Regions from separate parts of the Ruminococcus sp. 1001136sp1_2201st1_G3_2201SCRN_220225 genome, predicted to be linked through region 1. Evidence: riboswitches for the same ligand, from Rfam matches in the RefSeq annotation. Region 1 holds a riboswitch; each other region holds the start of a gene.
The links. A riboswitch is a leader RNA that binds a small molecule or an ion and turns the genes downstream of it on or off. The one in region 1 is predicted to bind cobalamin.
Positions count from the first base shown of each region.

Region 2: another riboswitch for cobalamin. It lies ahead of AB5642_RS04025 (ABC transporter substrate-binding protein); the one in region 1 lies ahead of AB5642_RS06190 (DUF6783 domain-containing protein).
Region 3: another riboswitch for cobalamin. It lies ahead of AB5642_RS13850 (hypothetical protein); the one in region 1 lies ahead of AB5642_RS06190 (DUF6783 domain-containing protein).

Region 1 is NZ_JBCOME010000013.1:18,170-21,451, forward strand. It holds gene AB5642_RS06175 (BMC domain-containing protein) at 1-40, opposite strand, end outside; gene AB5642_RS06180 (phosphatase) at 320-1,033, shown strand; gene AB5642_RS06185 (cysteine-rich small domain-containing protein) at 1,157-1,465, opposite strand; gene AB5642_RS06190 (DUF6783 domain-containing protein) at 1,559-1,657, opposite strand; cobalamin riboswitch at 1,926-2,114, opposite strand; gene AB5642_RS06195 (GDSL-type esterase/lipase family protein) at 2,206-3,252, opposite strand.
Region 2 is NZ_JBCOME010000007.1:16,596-19,877, reverse strand. It holds gene AB5642_RS04030 (type III restriction-modification system endonuclease) at 1-997, shown strand, start outside; cobalamin riboswitch at 1,239-1,436, shown strand; gene AB5642_RS04025 (ABC transporter substrate-binding protein) at 1,554-2,546, shown strand; gene AB5642_RS04020 (iron ABC transporter permease) at 2,548-3,282, shown strand, end outside.
Region 3 is NZ_JBCOME010000044.1:8,061-11,342, forward strand. It holds gene AB5642_RS13850 (hypothetical protein) at 1-1,491, opposite strand, end outside; cobalamin riboswitch at 1,689-1,888, opposite strand; gene AB5642_RS13855 (VanW family protein) at 1,965-3,282, opposite strand, start outside.

The sequences.
Region 1 (3,282 bases):
TCTGTTTCATTTCCGGAGACATATTATCTGTGTATCCCATTTTCTCCTCCTGAATAAAGAGTTTTTATAATCTGATTTGATTATACCTTTCTGATTTCCAAGTGTCAACAAAAAGCAACATTTCCTGGCATGTTATATGTGGTTTTTCTTGTAGTGTAATGTTGTTTTTATTTGTTTTCTCTGTTTTTTCTTATTTATGATTGACATGTTTTTTGCCCTCTGGCATACTAAAGTTAACTGTAAATGGCTTTTCAAAACACTTTTATAGCGAAATTACCAACTGCATATATTCACGTAATCTTGACTAGGAGATGATTTTATGTATCTTTCTGATATACACACACATTCCATTGCCAGCGGACACGGCACAACCTGCACCATCAGTGACATGGCAAAGGCTGCTTCTCAAAAAGGGCTGAAGCTTCTTGGAATCACAGACCACGGACCAGCCACTCTGGCTGCAGGAACTTTTTCTTATTTCCGAAGCCTGATCTATTCGCCCAGGAAGCGTTTCGATGTGGAATTATTATATGGAATTGAACTGAACATTCTGGATACCGATGGAAAAACAGATCTGCCACAGGAGCTTCTTGATAAGCTGGACTACGCAATTGCCAGCATGCATTATCAGAATTTCCGTCCTAAGACCAGGGAAGAAAATACTGCTGCTTTTCTGAACGTAATGAAGAATCCGGTTGTAAAAATCCTGGGACACATTGATAATCCCCAGTATGACATAGATTACGACGCAGTTGTAAAGGCTGCCGGTGAAAACGGTGTTCTCCTTGAGATCAACGAAGCTTCCCTGGCGCCTTACGGATATCGGGGCGATACACATGCCAACTGTGCGCAGATTCTTTCCTGCTGCCGGAAGTATCTGGTTCCAATCGTGCTTTCCAGTGACAGTCATGGAACAGAGCATATTGGAGACTTCACTTATGCCGCTGATTTCGTTCATGATGCTATGTTTCCAGAGGGTCTGATCCTCAACAACCAGATTCCGAAATTAAAGATGCTGTTAAGCATACGATAAAAAGGATCCAGCTTGCAGAATTCCAATGGAATTTCGCATTACGCAAAAACTCTCCGAGAAATATAAATACGTAAGCTTAACTTCGTATATATTCCGGAGAGTTTTTTATACTTATTTCTTTGATTACTCATTTTCATTTTTATGATCTGCTTCTCTTACTTTCTGCATCATCGCAGCAAGTTCCTGATATTTTCCTGTCACATAACCGTAGTTTTTCTTCTTATGAGGGAGCTGACAATTCGTACAATCTTTAAATCCCTTCTCATTATATTTGAAATTTCCGCCGCATTTGTCTCCAAGGGCATAAAGCGGGCAATAGCAGAACAGACAGTTAAAGTCCTCCGGATCAGCTCCTCTATGACAGGGAAAATACTCACATTTTTTATGACTGAAATAAGCGTATTCTTTGTCTTCCCAATATTTTTTCTCCATATTTCTCTCCTTATCTCATACAACTCAAAGCAAAATATTCTTTATATTCTATTTCGTAATGCCCAAAAATCAAATGCTAAAAAAGAATCCCGCTTACAGGAATAGAATACGGCCAGAGAGTGTTTGAAAAAGTTTTTCTGCAAGATGTACGTCACAATTTGCGGGAAATTGCGGGAATGATTCTTCAAGCATGCTCTGGAAAAGTGTAAAAAAAATACCGCATATGCGGCTTCTGGATCATCATTATTTAAGAGGGAGCGATGCTACTCCGGGGTAGAATATGATCCGTTCATATATACGCGGAGGGAACGGTTTCATCCGAAGTAGTATCGCCTGCCATTTAATCTGTATAATTCTTCTGAACAGGCGATCATTCCATAAAAAATGTCCACTCACAAAAGCGGACAACATCTCAGGGCTGCGGATTCCCCAAAACTGGTTGTTACACTTTCATCGGAAGTTTAACCTCGCCATACCAAGCAGGTTTCCTGGCTCCAGAATCATCACTTCCTCTCTCCTTCTCATGCGTAAGCACAATGGACTATGAGATTCGCTCCTCTGTTACAGTGACCGGATCGCTCAGGTTTCTCACCTGATTCCCTCTTTCTGCCAGCTTATAGCTGTCAGCACTTAATATGTTCACTATGGAATTATACTAACATCATAGTACCACCGGTCACTGTCTTTGTCAACCCTTTGGAAGGATTTTTGTTATTTTTTTATCAACCTGGTGTTGCTAGTCACGGCGTGACCAGCAGCGTCATTTTTTCCTGAATCTTCTCCACCAGGATTTTCGCTGTTCTTTCATGAGATCTGTGCCCTGGGTGCTGCCTTGATCCAAATTCTCCTTCCTGTGTATCCGGAAGCTTCACAAATTCCACGCGCTCATCCCCTGTTTTTCTTTTATAATTCCCCACCGCTTTCTCAAGCGTAGGCAAAATCTCATCTCCAAGCATTCCATAACACCACAGAATATAGCTTTCTGGATTACATACGCGCAGTTTTCTCAAAAAGTCTTCCACAGCCTTTCCAACTCTGTCCATATTCTTCGTGCCGCTGCTGTCGTTTGTCCCCAGATTCACTACGATCACATCAGGCTGAAACTTCTGGAAATCCCATTTTTCCATAGCACCCAGTTGTTTGTTTCTTTCTCCATTTAAAAGACCGCACACCTGCTCATAATATAGCGGGATTGCCTGCTGCTCATTGCCTTCCCAGGAACAGAAAACGCCCCAGCCGCTCTGACTGATGCAATTGTACACCGCGCCCAGTTCTTTTGCTGCCATATATGCATAATTATCCACGGCATTGAAGCAAAAGGAATTCCATGTCATTTCTTCTCCTGCACCGCTGCCGCCCTCACCAGAGGTAATGCTGTCCCCTATTACCTCCAATCTGAGCTTTGGTGTTTCAAGAGGTAAAAACTCACCGTCAGTTTCAACCTCCAGAAGCTGAAGCAATGTTTTTTCATCTGTGGGAAACGCAGGAGTATCACGAAGAAGCTTTACATTTCTTACCTTATCCCTTTCCATATTACGGAAAAGACAGATTTCCTGTTCTCCCTTATTTACCATAAGCCGTTGGGACAATACGCCGTCTACGATCACATCCACCCATGGCTCAAAAACATCATAATCGGAGCGGATTTTCACCCATATTTCTGTTGCTTTTACATTCAGTTCAATTCCGGAAGCGGTCCAAAATAGTGTTACCGGTTCCAGACTGCCATTCGTTCTTCCTAATATTCTTAAATATGGAATTTCCTTCATCTGATAATGGCTAAGCATTTTTCTCCACCTCTCATCTGGCTATACGAA
Region 2 (3,282 bases), on a different contig from region 1:
AGCATCCATTGTAGAACTCATCGACTCGGTTTACAACCCGAGGGCAATGCAGCCTGAAAATGCTCGTAGTAATAATGTTGAGCTTAGGGTTAATGAAGAAAAATTTGCTATGCCTGAGTTTCAAGCGCTCTGGTCAAAGATTAATGCAAAGTCTATTTATATCGTAGATTTTGATATTGATGAACTGATCCGAAATGCAATAACATCTCTGGATGCTAAGCTGAGAGTTGCTAAGATTTTCTTTAAGATTGAATCAGGTGCAATGGAAGAAATTAAATCGAAAGAAGCTTTGGAATGTGGAGCAGCTTTTACAAAGGAAACTTCTGCTTACGGTACGCAGACACGGATTCCTGTCAATAGTAGTGTGAAATACGATTTGGTTGGCAAACTGGTGGAAGAGACAAAGTTGACTCGTAAGGATGTTATTGCTATTCTGTGTGGTATCAAAAAGACTGTTTTTGATCAGTTTAAAGATAATCCGGAAGAGTTCATTATCAAGGCAGCTGCACTTATTAATGAGGAAAAGGCTACAGCCATTATCCAGCACATTACTTATGCAGCTTTGGATGAGCATTACAGCATGAAGGTATTTACTGATTCCACTATTAAAGGCAGGTTGGGCGTCAATGCAATGAAAACAAAGAAGCATTTGTACGATTATCTTGTTTTTGATTCCACCAATGAACGTGATTTTGCTATAGGACTGGATATGAGCACAGATGTGGCCTTATATGTAAAATTGCCGAATGGATTCTATATTTCAACACCGGTAGGAAATTATAACCCTGACTGGGCAATTGCTTTCTATAAGGGAAAGGTAAAGCATATTTATTTTGTAGCTGAAACCAAAGGCTCTATGTCCTCTATGCAGTTGCGTTTGATTGAGGAATCTAAGATACACTGCGCACGGGAACACTTTAAGGCTATCAGTAGTGGCAGCGTTGTTTATGATGTTGTGGATAGCTATCAGAGTCTTTTTAATATGGTGACGAGATAAGGCGTTAAGGGATAATATTTCCTCAACAATCATAGGAAGGCGTGCTGTGTATGTCAGTTTTTGTATCTCGCTGCGAATAGCACGAATGTAATTCGGTGTGAAAACAGGGACTAACAATGTGTATGCGATGTAGTCCCTGTTTTCAAAAAAGGTTCATAAAAACATTGTTAAAGAAATATAAAAACATTGCTAAAGAAATATCTTTACTTTATTTAAGGGGTAAGTTATAATAATTCTGCTTAAAAGAATAAATGTGCCAAGTGCTGAAAAATATATAAAATTTGTGCTATTTTCAGAAGAGGGAATCAGGTGAGAATCCTGAACGATCCGGTCACTGTATTCAGTTATGCCACATTCATATCCATTGCATTTTTATGTGAGAAGGGAATGGGGATTTAAGCTGTAAGCCAGGAAACCTGCTTGGTTCATAGAAAGAAACTTCCGTGTAAAGTGCTGTCTTTCGTATCATGTTTTTTTGTGATGCCCGCTTTTTCATGGAAGCGGACTTTTTTCTTTTAAAAACAAAAAAACAAAAGAAAAAATAAGGAGAAAAAGCATGAAAAACATGAAAACAGCAGCAGGAATGTTATGTCTGGCAGGAATTCTCAGCCTGGGAATGGGAACAACTGTATTTGCGGAGGATGGAGACAGCCATTATCCCGTAACAATCACAACCTACAATTATGAGAACGAACCGGTTGAAATGACTTTTGAGAAAGCTCCGGAGAAAGTATTTGCATATGCAAACTCCAATATCGAAGAGCTTCTGGCACTTGGTCTCGGTGATAAGATCGTAGCTGCTTACGGTCTGGACGGTGATGTGCGTGAGGATTTAAAAGATGAATTTGACAAGATTCAGTATATGGATACCAAGCCATCCAAAGAGGAAGTTGTTGCAATGGAGCCTGATTTTATTGCGGCATGGTATTCTTCTTTCAGTGATGACTGGCTTTCTGATGTAAGCTTCTGGCAGGAGAGAGATGTAAATACATACATGTCCCTGAACAGTTCTGCAAAGGGACCGGCTTCTGAGTTCCCACGTACAATTGAAGACGAATATGAGGATATCCTGAACCTTGGCAAGATCTTTGATTGCGAAGACAAGGCAGAGGAAATCGTTGATCAGATGAAGGGTGAGATTGATAAAGTAAAAGAGCATGTGGAAGGAACAGACCCGTTATCCGTAGCCGTTCTTGAGGATGAGGGAGATTCCTTCCGTGTATATGGAACAGAGACACTTGGCGGAAATATTCCGGAGACACTTGGTGCAGAGCTGAAGCTTGGTGCAGAGAACTCTGAAAACGTTGGTGCAGAGGATCTGATTGCAGCTGATCCGGATGTATTATTCATGATCAACTATGATGGATTTATGACAGCTGATGAGGCAATCGCTGATATTACAGATAACCCTGCATATGCGAGCCTTTCTGCAGTTAAGAACAACAAAGTATTCTCTGTAAACCTGAACGAGGTATACTGCAGCGGTGTCAGAACCTATGATGGAATTATGACATTTGCAAAAGCATTATATCCGGATCTGTACGAATAAAATGAAAAGAAAACCGGATTTTAAAAATGGAATTTTTCATGGAAAGCCGATCTATGTGCTGGCGGTGATATTACTGACTGTGCTTCTGGTGATATCCATTCTGACTGCAGTTACCATTGGTTCTGTAGATCTTTCTGTGAAAGATGTGTATAGTGTAATTTTGTATAAAGTGTTTGGAATCGGGGATCCGGAGGTTTATGGTGTAGGAGCCATGTCTGATATTGTGTGGTTTATCCGCCTTCCCCGTATTCTTCTTGCAACAGCCGTTGGCATGGGTCTGGCAGTTGCAGGTGTGGTAATGCAGGCCATTGTGAAAAATCCGATTGCAGATCCGTATATTCTGGGTATTTCCTCTGGTGCATCTCTTGGTGCAACAGTGGCAATCTTTCTTGGAGTTGGAGCCGTATTTGGCTCCAACTCTATTGGAATCTGCGCATTTATCGGAGCTTTCCTTATTTCTGTACTGGTACAGATCACTGCAAATATAGGAGGCCGGGCAAATTCAGTCCGACTTCTGCTTGCAGGTACAGCACTTGGAAGTGTGTGCAGTGCATTTTCAAACTTTGTTGTCTATATTGCGGGCGACAGAGATGGAATCCAGACAGTTACTTTCTGGCTGATGGGAAGTCTGGCAGGCGCGAAATGGGAAAATCTGGCTGTGATTATTCCCTGCGTTTTTATAGCAACCCTGTTTTTCTGCACCCAGAGCCGTATTCTCAATATGATGCTGCTTGGA
Region 3 (3,282 bases), on a different contig from region 1:
AGCTGTCATTTTTCCGTTTTTGGAAGTAAGGACACAGTCAATTACACGGAACATAGATGAACTGGAGTTAACTGTAACATTGTAAATTCCGCTTGTACAGCTGCCTGGAGCTGGGGTTGCTGTTGGCTCTGGGGTGTTGGCTGCTTCCGGAGTTGTGCTTGGCACTGGAGTTTCAGTTGGAGCAGGTGTTCCGGTTGGTGCCGGAGTCTCAACCGGTGCTTCGGTAGGCGCCGGAGAAACAGTTGGTTCTGGTGTTGGAGCAGCCTCTCCATATCCTGGAACTGCCGGTACGGTAATCGTCAATATACCCTTTGCGTACCAGTTCTGGCTCTTCTTGGAATGAGGAACGACTGCTATTGTCTGAGCTTCCTTGCTTGCAGTAACTTCAAAGGTGTAGGTATAGCCTCCTGCACTGTTTTCAACTCCTTTGATGGCATTTGCTTCTTTATCGGAGTCATTGAAACTGCCAAGATAGATCATGTCATAATTCTGTTTTGCGGTAGAAAGTGTGACAATATATTTATCCTCCGAAACCTTTACAGTGGAACCGGTGATTACGAACATTGCAAATTCATCACCGTTTTCTTTTACAAGCTTGATTCCGGCATCTGTAATCTCATTCTGGGCTGGTGCCTGGGTTGGAGCTGCAGTTGGCAGTGGAGTGGCAGTTGGCTCAGGGGCTGCAGTTGGCTCTGGAGTAGCTGTTGGTTCCGGGGCTTTCATTCCTGGAACGTTCAGTTTCAAAGCCATATTTGTGTACCATTTCTGATTTTTCACAGAAAATGGTACGATGCTGAAAGTCTGGACCTGTTCACTGGCAGGAACCTCAAAAATGAAAGTATAACCATCTTCATTTTCTGTACCAACGATTGCTGCTGCATTTTTTGCTTCGTCAGGATCTTCTTTAGAACCAAGATAAAGCTTCTCATAGTTCTTTCCGTCAGTATTGAGGGTTATCTTAATTTTATCACCATTTAATTCAGCAGAAGAGCTTTTGATTTTAAGCATTTTATATGCACTGTTATCTTCCTTGTCAATGGTCATGTTGGAACCATCTGGGTTCAGATCCTCTGGCTTTGTTTCTGGTTTATCTGTCTCTTCGGTTTTGCCCTCTTCTGTTGTTTCTGGTGCAGCTGTAGGCTGTGGAGCTTCTGCTTCCTCATTTTTGCTTTCTTCAGCAGGTGATGCAGTAACCTCAGGAGTGGTCTCAGAGGCAGGTGTTTCTGTAGCAGCAGGTGTCTCTTTCACAGCAGAGGCATCCACTGCTGCCGGAGTTACTGTAGTGTCAGTGTTTTCTTCCTCAGCTGTTGCGTTCTCCTGCACAGGGGTCTCAGCAGCAACAGCAGTCTTCTCCGCCTCTGTTTCTGGAGTTGGTGTAACAGAAACCTGTACGTTTGCATCCTCATTTTCTGCCTGTGTAAGTACAGCAGGAGTGACCGTCATCGCGACGGAAAGGAACAGTGCAAGAAAGCGTTTTGAATTTCTTTTCATTTCTTTTTCCTCGATTCTTCCTATTATTTTATAATTTGAATAAATCCCAATTGCTTCTGGAGCCTGTTTGTACAATGGGCAATCCTGACAGGATTATTTCAAAAAAATGCCTGCTTCCTCTGAGAAAACAGGCACTAAAAATTCAATATATTGTATTATCAAATATATTAATGAGAATGAAGTACTTTCTTCGGAAGCTTTCATTAAACGAATTCAGCAGGTTTCCTGACTTACAGATCAACACAGAATCCATCCTTCTCAGCAATATACCAATGGTTTCACTGGATTCTACTCCCTGGTTACAGTGACCGGATCGTTCAGGACTTTCACCTGATTCCCTCTTAGAGCGTGTTGAAAAATATTCCCACAATCTGCACGCTGTAGCAGACAGATATGTCTGGCACTGAAAACGGATTTATTCAATTCACCTCATTATAGCAGACCGTTATGTCGAAATCAATAGATTTATAGGGTTATTGCTTGTATTTACTGTACCCGACTTCATCTGTGCGGAGAAGTGTTCCATTCTCATCGTAGACACTGCGGTAGGTTTTACAGGTGTTTGGATCGGAATGCTCTGTAGTAATCTCTACCGTATTATTGTCAGTTTGGGTTCCGTAAATGGATACCGTTACGGCTTCCTCTTTTTCATCGTAAGAGGCTTCAATTTTAATTGGATAAGCAGTATTATTCTGAAAACGGAAATCCTGACCTCCCCACACCACTGCTGCGTCCAGACCATCCTCAACATAATCAATTCGGGCAGCGTGATTATGACGCTCAACAATGGTCAGATCAGACTGCAGGCATGCCATAAACAACGTAGTGGAAATCTGGCAGATTCCGCCTCCGATATCCTGGGCATGTTCGCCTCCTACAATTACAGTTGCTTCCCTGTACCCTCGTTCCTCAGTACGTGGACCTAAAGTATCGTTGTAGGAAAAAATCTGTCCTGGCTGAAGTTCCATTCCATCACAGGCTTCCACGGCAAGCTTCAAATTGGCAACACGGTTTTCGGTACCTCCGCCATATGTAGTATAAGTACCAAGAAGATTCAGATAAGGAAGGGCTTCTATCTCTTCTGTAGAAACTTCGGGTAGGGTTATTTCAAGGGGGATGGTAATCTTTGCCCCTTCTTTTGCTTTTTCCAGCTTCTTTGCAGCTGACTTCACATCAAATGAAATTCCGGTAACTGCCGGAATAATTTCATTATTTTCCCCCAGAGAAGCATCTGTGGCATCTGTATGTACTTTTTCATAATAGGCTTCCAGATCCAGTTCCTCTGGCGGTGTCTTCATAGTAGGACATTCGATAACAGCTTCATAATCTTCTATGGAAATTGCTTTTAGAATCGCTTCTTTCAATGCATCCATATCCGGACCGATTCCGGTTTTTCCCTTAGTGATAACCAGCTCTGTATCTGTAAGTTCACAGGAAGTCTGTATAGTGGTGGATCCCTTTGAAATTCCAGCATCCTCCAGAAGCTTGTCCAGTTCGTCTTTGTTTCGGGCTTCTGGCATAAGGGTGACTTCTTCCTTTGTCTTGCTGTTCATCAGTTCGATGCGGTCAGTTCCATGAGTAAACCAGGCACCATGTCCAAGAGCATAGGCACTTTCTACAATTGATTTTACATCAAGACCGAGAACAGGATAGATGGATACCTTAAAGTTCTTTCCATTCAGGGTAATGGTCATCTGTGTGTTCTCATATTTTTCCTGAAAATCTTTTGAAATTGCGTCAATGGCTTCCTCTTTGGTCATTCCCTGAATGGCTATGCCGTTTATTTTAAGC